DNA from 3 places in the Kitasatospora sp. NPDC085879 genome. Region 3 is predicted to be linked to each of the others. Evidence: riboswitches for the same ligand, from Rfam matches in the RefSeq annotation. Region 3 holds a riboswitch; each other region holds the start of a gene.

Region 1 (5,019 bases), on a different contig from region 3:
GACTGCCAGCCGCTGTGCCCGGCGTCCAGGTAGACGGCTGCGTGCGGCTGCCGGGCGAGCCGGTCGACGGCGCCGTTGATCTCGGCCAGCCGGTCGGCCTGCTGCTGTGCGGTGCCGCCGCAGAAGGCGGGGCTGAGGGCGAGGCCGTCCGGCTCCAGGACGACGACGGTGCCGCGGTCGCCGATGCCCCGGGCGAGGCCGTCGATCCAGGCGGCGTACTCGGCGGAGTTGGAGGCGCCGCCGGCGGAGTACTGCGAGCAGTCCCGGCCCGGCACGTTGTACGCCACGACCACCGGGGTCTGGTGCTGCAGGGCGGCCCTGGACTGGAGCTTCGCCATCGCGGCGGTGCTCTCCTGCGGGGTGGCGGTGCCGTTGAACCACTGCGCCACCGGGTACGAGCCCATCTTCGCCATGGCGAGCGCGTTGCCCCAGTCGCCGGCCCGCAGGTCGTCGGCGGCCTGGTGCAGGGCCTTGCTGTCGAGGTCGACGTAGAAGCCGGCGCCGGGACCGGGGACGCGGCCGGTGCTTCGGTCGTGGCCGGTGGCGGCGGTCGCGGTCGCGGGCAGGCAGCAGACCGCTGCGACGGCGGCGAGGGCTGCGCTCGCGGCCGCGATTCGACGGCGTGGGCGGGACACGTGCGGCTCCTAGGGCTGGCGTGCGGGCTGCGCAGGGTGAGGGTGCGAGCCGCTCGTGGGAGCGCTCCCAAGCGCGAGGGAAGTTCTAGTCGGAGCCGTCCGCGGCGTCAAGGCTTCGCGCAGGCCGTTCACCCTGCTGAACTATGGGCCGACCGCGACGAAGCGTGGGCCGGGCGCAAGGGCCGCTCTATCGTCACCGTCCGCTCGCGTCCGTAGCATTGACGTGGTGTCAGGTTCGCGGCTGCGGTCTGGCCATGGATGCAACCGGTGTTCAGTGATGTGAACATCGAGACGGACGGCTGCGCCGACCTGTTCCGCAACGACCTCGGCGCGACCACCGCCGCATCACCAGGACCGGCGGCTTCACCGTCGCGTCCTACGGCTACGACCCGACCGGCGCGGACACCGTGGCGGCCGTGGACACCGCGGGTGCCGGCACCGGCCGGATCTGACGCCCCGGCACAGCGCGGCGCCGGCGGTCCCGGGCTCGTCGCCCGGGGCCGCCGGCGCCTGTGCGCGTGCGGTGCCGCGATTACTTGATCTTCAGGACCTGGCCGGGCTTGATGAGGTCCGGGTCCTGGCCGATGGTGCCCGAGTTGCCGTCGTAGACGGACTTCCAGCCGCCGAGCTTGTTCTTGTTGGAGATGTCGGAGAGCGTGTCGCCGGGCGCCACGGTGTAGGTGGCGGGCTCGGTCTGCTGCGGCGCCGGGGTGGCCGTGGCGGCCTCGGTCGCGGTGCTCGTCGAGGCGGGGGCGGCCGGGCCGGTCGGGGCGGTGGTCGGGTCGGTCGCCGTCGGCGCGCCGGTGGACGGGGCCGGGGTGACCGGCAGGCCGGTGATCGGGTCGATCGTCGGTGCCGTCGTGGTGTCCGGGGCGGGGGTGCCGGGGGCCGTGGTGCCCGGCGCCGTGGTCGTGGTGCCGCCCGGGACGGTCGGCGCGGTGGTGCCGGTGCCCGGCGCGGGGGGCGTGGTCGGGACCTGGCCCGGCGTCGGCGTGGTGGAGTTCGACTGACCGGGGGCGGTGGCTGCCGGGCCGGTGTAGTAGTCGTAGATCTCCTGGCTCGTCGTCCAGTACCACTGCCCGTCGACCTGATACCAGTACACGCCGTTCGCGTCCCGGCCCTGCATGCCGGTGAAGACCGGCGCCGAGGCACCGCGCTCGGCGGGCGTGGTGGTGGTCGGAGCCGGGGTCGTGGGGACGGTCGGCTCGACCGTCTCCGGCTTGCCCTCGCCGGTGAGGCCCGCGGTGGTGGCGCAGTGCCCCCAGGCCTTGGCGCCGCGGTCCGAGAGGACCCGCTCGGCGACGCTGATCTGCTCCTCCTTGCTGGCCCGGTCGGGCGTGGAGGCGAACTTGTCGCCGCCGTACGCGACCCAGGTGCGGAGGTCGAGTTGGAGCCCGCCGTACTCGCCGTTGCCGGCGGCCTTCCCCCAGTTGCCGGCGGTGGCGCACTGGGCGACGGCGTCCCAGGTGGTGACCGGGGCGGCGTGGGCGCCCGTGGCGGTGAGCAGGGGGATCGCCAATCCTGCGCCTGCCACGCCGGCGACCGCGACGGCACGCTCGGTCTGGGTGGGGCGGCGGTGACGGCCCGAGCCGATGAAACCCATCAGTTCCCTCTCCGCACGCCTGCGAGGTGAGCTGTCGGGTTCGGACCGGGAGGTGGCCCGGCCGCGCTGAGGCGGCTTCACCCCTAGCCGTGTGGGGCCGGCGTCGAAACGTGGGTCCCCCGTCCCTGCCCAAGGTCTGGTCGGTGACCCGGTGGACGCGGTGGGCAGGGTTCGGCGTGCCGCGTCTTGGGTGCCCGTGCTGTCGGGCTGAGGTGGACATTAGAGGGATCGTCACCGCGATAACAAGCCAGCATCCCGAACATCACACAATCATCACGAGTGCTTCGGTGCCACATGCGCGTATTTCGGCCGCCCGCCCCGGTGTGCGCCACCGCCCGCCGGGGCGCCGCCGCAGGTCGGAGGGGATGCCGTACCGGCCTGACGTGTCCGCGACGGCGAGCCTCGGACGAATTCCCGGGAATTCCCTGGGAATTCCTCCGGGGAAAATGCGCGGACGCCGACCGGTGTCGGTGGGGTGAAATGCCGACTGCCGCCCCGCCGCGGTCCGCCGCCGTGCCCCGCCCGGACGATCACGGCACGAACGGATCGCCCCGCCGGGGCGGAGTGGAAGGTTCGGGTCCGCCACGGGGTCCGACCCCGGCCCTCGTTCGTGTCGGAACGGGCCGAGGGCGCCGACTGTCCGCTCACCCCTCGGCGGGCCAGCAGGCCAGCACCGCCGCGGCCTCCTCCGCGGTCAGCGGCCGGTGACCGATCGCCACGTCGTCCTCGTCGAAGGAGCACTCCGCGTACAGCAGCAGCACCGACCGGCCGTCCTCCTCCCGCAGCACCGCGCGGCGCCCCAGATCGCCCTGGGCGGACCACTCCACGTACCGCAGCGGGCCGCACCGGACGCTGATCCGGTCCACCCGGGAGCCGTCCGGCGGGAGCAGGCCGGCGATCGACCCCGCCGAGGAGGGCGCCCAGCGCTCCGGCGCCTCCGTGATCCGGACCACCTCGTCGACCGAGACCCGCACCCAGGCCGCGCCCGGGCGTTCGTCCGCCACCGCCAGCGGGGTGCAGCGGACCAGGGCGTGCGCCGGCAGTTCCTCCGGATGGTCGGGCGTGCCGTTCGCCGCCGTCGCGGCCGGGGTGAACAGGCACCAGAACGGCCCGTCCACGAGCAGCGGCCCGTCCAGGCCGATCATCCGCCGCTCGCCGGCCACCGGCAGCCGGTCGGTCGGGACGATGCCCCGGCCGTCGTACGGCGAGTCGGTGGGGTCGGGATCGGGCCAGTGGACGAGGGTGGTGCCGGCCGCGCCCGCCCACTCCGGCACGGGCGAGGCGGACCAGGCGCGGCGCGGCGTGCAGCCGCAGCCGGCGCCCGCCACGGAGACGATGACGGTCATGCACCGCATGGTGGCAAAGCCGCCGGCGCCCCCGGCCGGCGGGGCCCGGGCGGGCCGCTTCGCTCGGATCCCGGTGGGCCGTCACACCGCCTTCGCGGCCGGCTCCGGGGCGGGCACCGCCTGCTCGGCCGCCGGTCGGCCGCGCAGGCCGAGGAAGACGGCGAGGGCGGCGAGCAGCACGGGGACGGCGACCACCCGCAGGCCGACGGCCATGCCGGCGGTGAACTCGGCCGGGCCGTGGGCGGTGCCGCCGCCCGTACGGGAGGCGAGCACGGTGCCGACCACGGCGACCCCGAGGGCCGCGCCGAGCTCCCGCGCCGCGGTGTTCAGCCCGGCGCCCAGACCGGCCTGCCCGGGCGGGAGTTCGGAGACCACCGCGTGGGTGAGGCCGGGCGCGGACAGGCCCATACCGGCCGAGAGCAGCAGCAGCCACAGCGCGTAGACGGGGTACGGGGTGCCGGGCCCGGCGCTGGAGACACCGAGCAGACCGGCCCCGATCAGCGCCAGTCCGGCGCCCGCCACCGGCCGCACCCCGTGCCTGGCCTGCAGCCGCCCGGCGAACCGCGGCACCAGGGCCATGCCGACGGTCAGCGGCACGATGGCGAAGCCGGTGCGGGCCGCCGAGTACCCCTTGGCGTACTGCAGGAACTGCGAGTTGACGAAGAACAGCGCGAAAAGGCCGAAAAACGATGCTGCCGTGCCCAGAACGGCGGCCCGCAGCCGCCGGGAGCGGAACACCCGCGGATCGATCAGCGGCCGCCGGGCCGCCAGGCCGTACCCGGTGAAGGCGGTCAGCAGCGCCGCGCCGACCGCGAATCCGGCCAGGACGGGAGCCGAGGCCCAGCCGTGCGAGGGGCCCTCGATGATGCCGTAGAGCACCGCGGCGGTACCGCCGATGAGCAGGGCCGAGCCGGCCGGGTCGGGCGTGGAGTCGTGGCGCGGCAGATCGGGGACGGTGCGCAGCACGGCCGCGGCGAGCAGCCCGGAGAGCGGGAGCATCGCCCAGAACAGCGCCGGCCAGGGCAGGAACTGGGCGGTCAGTCCGCCGCCGACGTTCCCCGCCAGGCCGCCGAGGCCGACCGCCAGTGTCCAGGAGGCGAGGGCCTGCACGCGCCGCTCCGGGCCGGCCAGGTGGACGAGGACCGCCATGGTGGCGGGCATGATCAGCGCGGCGCCTGCGCCGGAGACCGCGCGCCCGGCGATCAGTGCGGCGACCGAGCCGAGGGAGCCACCGGCCGCGCTCAGGCAGGCGCCGGCGGCGAACAGGGCGAGGCCGGCGAGCAGCGCCCGCCGCCGGCCCCAGCGGTCGCCGCAGGCGCCGGCCGGGATGAGCAGCCCGGCGAAGACGATGACGTACGCGTCGACCGTCCACAGCAGTCCGTCCGAGGAGGGGTGCAGGGCGGAGGCGGCGAGCTGAGGGATCATCAGGTTGATC
Region 2 (5,019 bases), on a different contig from region 3:
GACGGCTACAACGTGACCAAGACCGGGTACCCGACGCTGCCGCTGGAGCAGCAGCGGATGCGGCTGCTGGGCGGTCTGGCCATGCTGGCGCAGCGCACCCAGGCCGAGGTGACCTGCGTCTTCGACGGCCAGGACCTGGACGTCCCGGTGATCATGGCGCCGCCGCGCGGGGTGCGGGTGCGCTTCAGCCGCACGGGGGAGACCGCGGACGAGCTGATCCGCCGCCTGGTGCGGGCCGAGCCGCAGGGCCGGCCGGTGGTGGTGGTCTCCACGGATCGCGAGGTCGCGGACGGCGTGCGGAAGGCGGGTGCGCGTCCGGTCGCGTCGATTCTGCTGCTCAACCGGCTCGCCCGGCCCTGACGGTCGGTCGGCCCCCGGCGCGGGCCGGGTGGCGGGCTTGTGGCGGGGTGGTGAAATCGTGGCCTCTGCGCCAAGTTCGCCCAACTCGGGAGTGGCGCCGGGGACGGATCTTCACTAGGGTCTGGCGTCAAACCTATTTTCCGGACGTCCACTCGATCGGGTGAGTCCAGCAGGAAGAAGGAGCTAGACCCTTGGCCTCCCACCGCCGTCCCAAGCAGCCGAGCCGCGCACGGGTATCCGTGCTCACCGCTGCCGCCGCGACCGCGGTCGCCCTCTCCGCGCAGGCCAGCGCGCACGCCGCACCGGCCAAGCCGAGCAAGGACGAGGTCAAGGTCCAGGTCGACAAGCTGCTCGAGGAGCAGGAGCAGGCGGCCGAGAAGTACAACGGCGCCAAGGAGCGGGCCGACCAGCTCCGCAAGCAGGCCGACCAGCTGCAGGACCAGATCGCCCGTAGCCAGGAGCAGCTCTCCCAGGTGGCGTCCGGCCTGTCCGCGGTGGCGGCCGACCAGTACCGCACCGGCGGCGTCGACCCGACGGTCGCGCTGATGCTCTCCTCGAACCCGGACAACTACCTCGAGAAGGCGTCCAGCAACGAGCAGGCCACCGACACCCAGGCCTCCACGCTGAAGGGTCTTCGGGACCAGCAGCGCCGGCTGGACCAGCAGAAGCAGGAGGCCGCCGCCATCCTCGCCGAGCTGGACCGCTCCACCCAGGTGCTGAACGACTCCAAGGCGGACGTCCAGAAGAAGCTCGCCGAGGCGCAGCGCCTGCTGAGCACCCTGACGGCCGCCGAGCGCGCCGCGATCCTGGGCACCGACCGCGCCTCGCGCGACGCCAGCCGCTTCGACCTGACCAACCTGCCGCCGGCCGCCGGCTACGCCGCGGTCGCGGTCGAGGCTGCGATGGGCAAGCGCGGCACCCCGTACGTGTGGGGCGCCACCGGCCCGAACTCCTTCGACTGCTCCGGTCTGATGGTGTGGGCGTACGCCAAGGCCGGCGTGTCGCTGCCGCGTACCTCACAGTCGCAGGCCAGCGTCGGCACCCGCGTCCCCTCTCTGGCCGCCGCCCAGCCGGGTGACCTTGTCATCTACTACTCGGACGCGCACCACGTCGGGATGTACATCGGCAACGGCCTCGTCGTCCACGCCCCGCGGACCGGCGACGTGGTGAAGGTGATGGACGCGGACATCCTGCCGATCAAGACGATCCGCCGCGTCTGACCATCCAGTAGCAATTCGGACATAAGCCTCACCTGCGGCGTTTCTGATGCCGCATGACACGCCCGGGCGTGTCGTGATCACTGTGTGATCTGCGACACGCCCGGGCGTCGTGTTTGTCCGTCCCGGGGTGACATCTCGTCAGCCGAGCGTGGATTCTCGGTCACTGGCGGTCGTGCTCACATTTTCACGACAACATTTCCCCGTCGATTTTCTGACAACGATTTGAACGGATCACGGATCGGTTACTAGGGTCGTCCCCACGGACCGCCGCACAGTGATCGCCCGACCCGGGTGACGGTGGTGGTCGCCGCCGAGTCCGCGACGCAGCTGGACGGTTCCGACCGTCCACGGGGAACCCCTGCGGGGGTGCTGTCGAACGGAGCCGGGGAACCACGTTTCCCCCGGGGTGAATCGGCGTCAGGTCGGCCGCGCCGGCCGGGCCGCGGGAAGCCGCGACCGGGCAGGGGCGGGCGTGAGGCGTCGTAGGGCAATGCTTCCGGCCCGAACCCGTCAGCTCACCCGGTAGGCGGTGTGAGGAAGAAGGAGTCCGCCTTCGTGGCGTCCCATCGTCGTCCCAAGCCCGTCGGCCGTACCCGCGCATCGATCCTGACTGCGGCAGCCGCCACCGCGGTGGCACTCTCCTCGCAGACCGGTGCGCACGCCGACCCGGCACCCACCAAGGAGCAGGTCGCGGCCCAGGTCGACCAGCTCAACGATCAGGCCGAAGCGGCCAACGAGCAGTACCTCGCGGCCGAGCAGAAGCAGCAGGAGCTGCAGAAGCAGGTCACCACGCTCCAGGACCAGGTCGCGCGTCAGCAGGACCAGGTCAGCGGCGTCCAGGGCCGCCTCGCCGAGGTCGCCGCCCAGCAGTACCGCGACGGCGGCATCTCGCCCACCGTCAAGCTGATGCTCTCCAGCAACCCGGGCGAGTTCCTCGGCCAGGCCGGCGCGGTCAGCCGGATGAGCGCGACCCAGGCCGACACCCTGAAGTCCTTCAAGGCCGAGCAGGCCAAGCTGGACGGCCAGAAGGCCGAGGCCGAGCACAAGCTCGCCGAGCTGGACACCAGCACCCGCGCGCTCAAGGCCAAGAAGGAGGACTTCCAGGGCAAGCTGGCCAAGGCCCAGTCCCTGCTGAACTCCCTCACCCAGAAGGAGAAGGACGAGCTCGCCGCCGCGGAGCAGCGTGCCGCGGACGCCGCGCGCACGTCCGCCGACCGGGCCTCGCGGGACACCACCCGTCCCGACCTCGGCAGTGTCGACCTGCCGTCGGGTACGTACACCGCCAAGGCGATCGCGGCCGTCAAGTCCGCACTGGGCGCCCCGTACGTGTACGGCGCGACAGGCCCGAGCACCTTCGACTGCTCCGGTCTGATGCAGTGGGCGTACGGCAAGGCGGGCGTCTCCATCCCGCGCACCTCGCAGTCGCAGGCCGGCGCCGGCACCAACATCGGCACCAACATCGCCAACGCCAAGCCCGGTGACCTGGTCATCTACTACAGCGACCGGCACCACGTCGGCATGTACGTGGGCGGCGGGCAGGTGATCCACGCGCCGCACACCGGTGCGGTCGTCCGCTACGTCGCGGCCACCGCCATGCCGATCTCGGCGATCATCCGGGTGTGACGACCCGTCCGGCGGACTCGTGCGGGCCCGGCTCCCACCACGGGGGCCGGGCCCGCGGTCGTCGCTGCCCGCCCGCCATGCTCGCCATAATGTCCGATTAGCGGTCAGATATTCGATGATGGATGGGTTTGGACTAGATCGGTGTGACTCGCTAACGTCTGCCCCCGGATGTCCGCGAGGACGGCCGCCCGACCGGGGCGGCGGCGGCCGTCCGGCCGCAGGAACGGAGCCGCCGCCGCATGTCCGCGCACCGACGCCCCCAACTGCCGGGCGGTCACACCCTCGCCCGGGCCCTGCTGCTCACGGCCGCGGCGACCACGGCCGTCGGCGTCACCGTCGGCACGGGCGCGTACGCCACCCCCGCGGCGCCCGCCGACCCGTCCTGGCGGACCGCCGACGTCAGGGCCAAGGTCGACCGGCTCTACGAGGAGGCCGAGCAGGCCAGCGAGCGGGCGAACGCCGCCGCGGAGGACCAGAAGCGCCTGCAGACCGAGGCCGGCCAGCTGCAGGACCAGATCGCCGCCGGCCAGGACCAGCTCAACGGCCTCTACACCGACCTCGCCACCGCCGCCGCCGCGCAGTACCGCGACGGCGGGCTCGACCCGGCCTTCCGCCTGATGCTGGAGTCCGACCCGGCCGGCTACCTCACCCGGGCCCGCGCCCTCGACCAGGCCGCCACCCGGCAGAGCGACACCCTGCGCCAGGTGCTCGACCGCCAGCGCAGGATCGACCAGCGCCGCGCCGAGGCCGGCGCCAAGCTCGCCGAGCTGGAGGACGTCCGCCGCTCCCTCGCCGGCCACAAGGACGAGGTCCGCCGCCGGCTCGGCGACGCCCAGCGCCTGCTCGGCGGCCTCACCACCGCCGAGCGCGTCCGGCTGGCCACCGCCGACGCCGCCGACGCGGCCCGCCGCGCGGCCCGCGGCGCCGACCGCCTCGACCTCGGCGACCAGCCGCCCTCCTCCGACCGCGCGGCCGCCGCCCTGGCCGCCGCGATCAGCAAGATCGGATCACCGTACGTCTACGGATCGACCGGCCCTCGTGCCTTCGACTGCTCCGGTCTGATGTACTGGAGCTGGCGGCAGGCCGGAGTCACCCTGCCGCGCACCTCGCAGGCGCAGGCATACGCGGGGCGGCGAGTCAGCCTCTCCGAGGCGCGACCGGGAGACCTGGTGATCTTCTTCAAGGACATGCACCACGTCGGCATGTACGCCGGCGGCGGCGTCGTCGTGCATGCCCCCTACCCCGGCGCCCGGGTCCGCTACGAGAACGTCAGCGCCATGCCCGTCAGCGGGGTGGTGCGGGTCTGAGCACCTTCCACCGGCAGCCCGGCCCGTCCGGCGGGGAGGCCGAACCCCTGGTCACCGACCTGCCCCGGCCCACCGGGGCGGGCCGCGCCGTCCTGCCGGCCGGCGGCCGCCTCCCCCGGCGCACCGCCCTGCTGCTGGCCGTCGGCGGCCTGGCCCAGCTCTCCGTGCCCCGCGTGCTGCCCGCAGAGGGCCACCGGACGGCGCTGCTCGCGCAGGACGCCCCGAGCGCCGGCGTCCGGGCCCGCGTCGAGGACCTGCTCGCCGACCGCGCCCGCGCCCTGCTGCGCGCCGACCGGGCCGCCCTGCTCGCCGGGGTCGCCCCCGCGGCCCGCCCCGCGCAGGAGCAGGCCGCCGCCCGGGTCGCCGCCGTGCCGTTCTCCGCCGTCGAGTACCGGATCAGCGCCGTCACCGAGCCCGGGCCGGACGGGCGCCTGGTCGTCACCGCGGGCCTCGCCCACCGGCTGCGCGGCGCCGACGAGCACCCCGCGGTGCTCTCCCGGCGGCTCACC
Region 3 (5,019 bases):
GATCGCGACCTCCGCCGACGGCGTGGTGCTGACCGTCTCCGGCGGCGAGGACGCGGCCGCGGCCGCCGGGATCACCGGTGTGCTGCTCGCCGCCCGCCTCGCCGTGCCGGTGGTGGCCGCCGCCCTGGACGTCCCGGGTTCGGTCGTCGCCGCGGTCGAGCACCTCAAGGCCACCGGTTCGGAGCGCCCCGCACTGGCGCCGCTGGTGATCGGCCCGGAGGCCGACTCCGAGCTGCTGGCCACGGCCGCCGAGCAGACCGGCTGCCCGAGCGCCGCGCCGCTGGGCGCCTACCCGACGGTCGGCCAGCTGATCGCCTCCACCTACCTGGCCGCGCTGCCGCCGCAGCCGCCGGTCGAGGAGCAGGCCGAGGCCGAGGAGCCCGCGGCGGAGCAGTGAGCGCCGTGAGCCACCGCCTCGCGCAGTGAACTCGCAGGAGGGGCCCCGACCGCACCGGTCGGGGCCCCTCCGCGTTCCGTGTCGCGTTCGCTGCAGCGTTCCCCGTCTCGCCCCTCGCCCGTCCCCCGCCCCGGCCTCAGACCGGCAGCCGCCGGGTCGGTGCCGCGGCGTCGGCGAGCCGGATCGCCGGGACGGAGACCGCCCGGGGCGGGCTGTCCACGGTGGCGGGGGCCGCCACGGCGTTCCACTCCGCCTTGCCCGGGCCCGGCTCCAGCTGGACGGCCTGCCGCTCGCCGGCCTTGCGGAGGACGATCCGGGCCGGGCGGGGGGACTGCGGGTCCAGCCAGACCTCGTTGCCGCCGAAGGAGCAGTCCAGCACGGCGATGTCGTCCGGCTGGCCGTCCGGGGTGGCGCGGAAGGCCACCCCGGCCTTGCGGTAGCCCGTCATCCGGCTCCGACTGATCGTCACCGTGCCGCCGGCGAGCTGGTGTTTGGCCGTGGCGACCGCGTAGTCGGACTGCCCTGCCGCGTCGATCAGCAGGCCGTCGAAGACGGTGCCCTTCTCCCGGCCGAGCGCGTGCACGGCCACTCCCCCGGCGCCGTTGCCGTACAGCACACCGCCGTTGTAGTCGAAGTCGTTGAGATAGGCGCCGTGCTCGACGCCCCAGCCGCCGTTGTGGTAGGCGACGAAGCGCTCCAGGGTGTGGTGGTGACGGGCGTTCAGCCAGACGAAGATGCCGTTCTGCAGGTTGTTGTGGGCCAGGCAGCGCTCGAAGGTCCAGACGCCCTCGCTGGTCTCCGGCCACTCGTAGCCGGAGGCGCCGGTGGCGCCCTGGACGCCGACGGCCACGCAGTCGCGGGCGGTGCCGCCGGTGCCGGCGCCGAGTGCGAAGCCGGTGAGCCGGTAGCCGCGCGGGGCGGGCTCGTAGACCGTGCGGGAGGCCACGCAGGACTCGTAGGTGATGTCGTCCGAGGGTGCCTGCGGGGTCCGGGTGTCCGGCGGGCCGTCCCACCAGTAGGCGTCCTCCCAGGTGTCGTGGCTGATGCAGCTGCGGAAGGTGATGCCGTGGCTGGCGTGCGGGACGAAGGCGTGGCTGCCGCAGTCACGGACCACCACGCCCTCCACGACGGTGCCGCGGGAGGTGTCGCCGAGCATGTGGAAGTGCAGCCCGTACCGGCCGAGGACGGGCTCGGTCACCGGGGCGCCGTTCCAGGTCTCCTTGCCGGCCCGGCGCGGGCCGAGCCAGCGCAGCGCCGCGTGCCGGACATCGGCCCGCCGCGAGCTGGTCAGGTGGACGTGGGCGCGACCCCGGGGGGTGCCCTCGACCCGTACGCTGCGGGTCAGGTTGAGCACCTCGGCGCCGACGGCGACCCCGCCGCCGGCCGAGACGCGCGGGTGCGCGTGGGCCAGGGGTGCGCTCAGCACGACGGTCCTGCCGTCGACCCGTCTGATCGTGCACAGATCGTATCGGGTGGAGAATTCGTCCTCGCTCGGGGGTCCGGTCGGAGTGACGGCCAGCTCGTCGCCCGACTGCCAGCCGGTGGGCGGCTCGGCCAGGCTCAGCTCGGTGTCGCCGGCCTTGAGCGCGGTCGCCGCGCGAGCCCAGGCGGTCTTGGCGGCGCCGTCCAGCCGGAGGTAGCCGGTGCCGGTCACCCAGAGCCCGGTGTCCCCCTCCACCATCGTCATGCCGCCGCCCCGGAACGTTCGTTCGTCCACGGATGGAAATCGCAGGGTGTGCACGGCACCCTCCGCCGGAGCCAGCGCCAGGGTGCCGCGGACCTCGACGCCGCCCGCCGAGGAGAGCGTGAGGCTGCGCTCCGGCGCGAAGACCAGCGAACCGCCCGGCTCGACCAGCAGCGAGCCGACCGTCGCGTCGGCGTCCAGCAGGACGCGGTCGGCGATCCGCACGGCGCCCTTCGGGCCCGGGACGGCGCCGCCCCAGCCGGCCGGGTCGGACCAGCGGCGGCCCGTCAGATCGACCGGGGAGGGCGAGGGGTCGACCGGGGTCGGGGCGGCGTGCGTGTGCCCGGCAGAGGCCCCGCCAGGGCCCTCGGAGGGCGTGGCACCGAACGCGCCGGGATGCGCCTCGGAGGCGAGCGACCGGCGGGCCCATTCGCCGCCGGCCGCCGCGACCGCCGCGGTGGAGATCCCGATCCAGAGCAGCACCCGGCGCCGGCCCACCCGGCGGTGCGGGACCGGCCTCCGCGACATCCCGTCGGTCTCCGCCTCGCGGCGCCCGTCGCGCTCGTCCATGACCGGTCGACCCCTCCCCCGGGTCGCCGCCCGGCCCCCGCTGCCTGAAGCATAAACAAGCCGGTTTTCCCGGACGGGATTTGCACGAAAGCGGCGAAAGTCGATCACGGGGATATCAAGGAATCGATCATGAATTACGCCAAGATCACCTGTGACCGGCATCACACATGTTTGCGGTTTGAACTTAACTCTGTCTAATGTCCTCCCACGTTCGTGGTCACACGGACCCAGTTGGCCCGAACGCCGAGTCCTGCCGGCGGTCCGACTGGCAAGCGAAACGCACTTCGGCAGGGGCGGGGGAACCAGGTAAGTCGCCCGGGAGCGGTCCAGCGCCGCTCCCCGGCTTGGGGTGAAGCCGCGCGCGCGGAAACGGCGAGAGATCGCCGGAATCCGTGCGTGCGGCCGGGCAACTCCAGCCCGAATCCGACAGCTCACCTCGCAGGCGTGGGAGAGGAACGCTGCTTCATGCTGTCCATCAACTCCAAGCGCGGCCGACGCATTCTCGCCACCACCGGCGTCGTCGGCATCGGCCTCACCATCCCGTCGCTGGCCGTCGGCAGCGCCTCCGCCGCCTCGGTCTCCACCTGGGACAAGGTCGCCCAGTGCGAGTCCTCCGGCGACTGGCACATCAACACCGGCAACGGCTTCTACGGTGGCCTCCAGTTCACCAACAGCACCTGGTCCTCCTTCGGCGGCGGCAGCTACGCCTCCCGCGCCGACCTGGCCACCAAGGACCAGCAGATCGCCATCGCCGAGAAGGTCCTCGCCGTCCAGGGCCCCGGCGCCTGGCCCGTCTGCTCCGTCAAGGCCGGTCTGACCAAGGGTGGTCCGGCCCCCGAGATCAACCCCGGCGGCTCGGCCTCCACCACCGCCCCGGCGGCCTCCACCGGCAGCAGCACCGCCGCCAAGCCGGCCGCTCCGGCCGCCCCGGCCGCCTCCACCGGCAGCGGCTCGACCGCCTCCGCCGGCACCTCCCAGGACGGCAAGGCCTGGCAGGGCAAGAAGTCCTGGCAGGGCAACCGCTCCCACGGCGCCACCTACACCGTGCGGGCCGGCGACTGGCTGTCGACCATCGCGGAGCGCAACCACGTCCAGGGTGGCTGGCAGAAGCTCTACGAGATCAACAAGTCGGTCCTGACCAGCGGTCCGCACACCATCTACCCGGGCCAGAAGCTGTCCCTGGGCACCGGTGCGCAGCACGCCCAGGCCGCCCAGGCCGCTCCGGCCGCCGCCCAGCCGGCCGCCAAGCCCGCCACCACGGCGGTCAAGGCGAGCACCACCACCCCGGCCGCGCAGACCGCCACCGGCTCCAAGGCCGCCGCGGTCAACTTCGCGCTCTCCAAGGTGGGCCAGGCCTACATCTACGGCGGCACCGGCAACGGCGGCTGGGACTGCTCCGGGCTGACCCAGGCCGCGCTGCGCGCCGCGGGCATCTCCGTCCCGCGCGTCGCCGCCGACCAGGCCGACTACTCCACCCGCGTCTCGCTGGACAGCCTGCAGCCGGGCGACCTGCTGTTCTGGTCCAGCAACGGTGCCAACTCCGGTGTGCACCACGTCGCCATGTACATCGGTGACGGCAAGTACGTCGAGGCCGCCAACCCGAGCGCCGGTGTCCGCGTCCAGACGATCGCCAACTGGGCGCCGGACTTCGCCGGCCGGGTCTGATCCCGGCTCGGTGCCGGCGTCCCGCACGCCGGCATCCCCGCGCCCGTCGGCCGTACACGGGTCCCACGGCCCGGGCGCTCCTCTCCCCTCCGATGCCCCGGAGCGGCCTCCCGCCGCTCCGGGGCATCGGCCTGCCCGCGCGGATAGGCTGACGCTCCCACGGAGTTGAGGAGTCGCCATGGCAGCGAAGGTCACCGTCACGCTGGACGCCGATCTGGCGATCGAGGTCATGCTGGCCGCCGGGGCGGGCAACCCGCAGGACGCGGTCGAGCTCATCGTCCGCGACTACCTGGCCCGCAGCCGGCGCACCGAGGCCCGCACCGGGGACGCCGCCGACGCCGAACGCACCGCCCGCCCGCACCGCACCGTCGAGGAGGGCTGACCGGACCGCCGCCCGGGGGCGTCGGGGACACCGGGCCCCGGGAACGCCTGCGGCCCCGGAGAGAGAGCTCTCCGGGGCCGCAGCCGTGTGCCTCCGGCCATGGGCCGGGTGGCGGGGTGTCAGCGCACGCTGGCGCCGGTGGAGCCGCGCATCACGAGCTCCGGCTGGAACATGAACTCCGCGCGCTGCGCGGGGTTGCCGCCGACCTCCTCCAGCAGGGCGTCCACCGCGGCGGTGGCCATCGCCTCGACCGGCTGGCGGATCGTGGTCAGCGGCGGCTCGGTGAACGCTATCAGCGGCGAGTCGTCGAACCCGACCACC

Evidence for each region. Region 3 has a riboswitch for cyclic di-AMP ahead of AB0P35_RS22555 (transglycosylase family protein). Riboswitches for the same ligand answer to the same signal wherever they lie in the genome.
Region 1: it holds a riboswitch for cyclic di-AMP, as region 3 does, so the genes downstream of both, AB0P35_RS02035 (transglycosylase family protein) here and AB0P35_RS22555 (transglycosylase family protein) in region 3, are expected to answer to the same signal.
Region 2: it holds a riboswitch for cyclic di-AMP, as region 3 does, so the genes downstream of both, AB0P35_RS04225 (C40 family peptidase) here and AB0P35_RS22555 (transglycosylase family protein) in region 3, are expected to answer to the same signal.

The regions. Positions count from the first base shown of each region.
Region 1 is NZ_JBFBJZ010000002.1:70,305-75,323, forward strand. It holds gene AB0P35_RS02030 (glycoside hydrolase family 6 protein) at 1-635, opposite strand, end outside; gene AB0P35_RS02035 (transglycosylase family protein) at 1,168-2,238, opposite strand; cyclic di-AMP (ydaO/yuaA leader) riboswitch at 2,239-2,391, opposite strand; gene AB0P35_RS02040 (hypothetical protein) at 2,883-3,584, opposite strand; gene AB0P35_RS02045 (MFS transporter) at 3,666-5,019, opposite strand, start outside.
Region 2 is NZ_JBFBJZ010000003.1:217,110-222,128, forward strand. It holds gene AB0P35_RS04215 (NYN domain-containing protein) at 1-360, shown strand, start outside; gene AB0P35_RS04220 (NlpC/P60 family protein) at 552-1,580, shown strand; cyclic di-AMP (ydaO/yuaA leader) riboswitch at 1,938-2,125, shown strand; gene AB0P35_RS04225 (C40 family peptidase) at 2,136-3,203, shown strand; gene AB0P35_RS04230 (NlpC/P60 family protein) at 3,443-4,510, shown strand; gene AB0P35_RS04235 (hypothetical protein) at 4,684-5,019, shown strand, end outside.
Region 3 is NZ_JBFBJZ010000029.1:91,355-96,373, reverse strand. It holds gene AB0P35_RS22565 (hypothetical protein) at 1-397, shown strand, start outside; gene AB0P35_RS22560 (hypothetical protein) at 534-2,651, opposite strand; cyclic di-AMP (ydaO/yuaA leader) riboswitch at 2,883-3,111, shown strand; gene AB0P35_RS22555 (transglycosylase family protein) at 3,117-4,316, shown strand; gene AB0P35_RS22550 (hypothetical protein) at 4,495-4,698, shown strand; gene AB0P35_RS22545 (LacI family DNA-binding transcriptional regulator) at 4,818-5,019, opposite strand, start outside.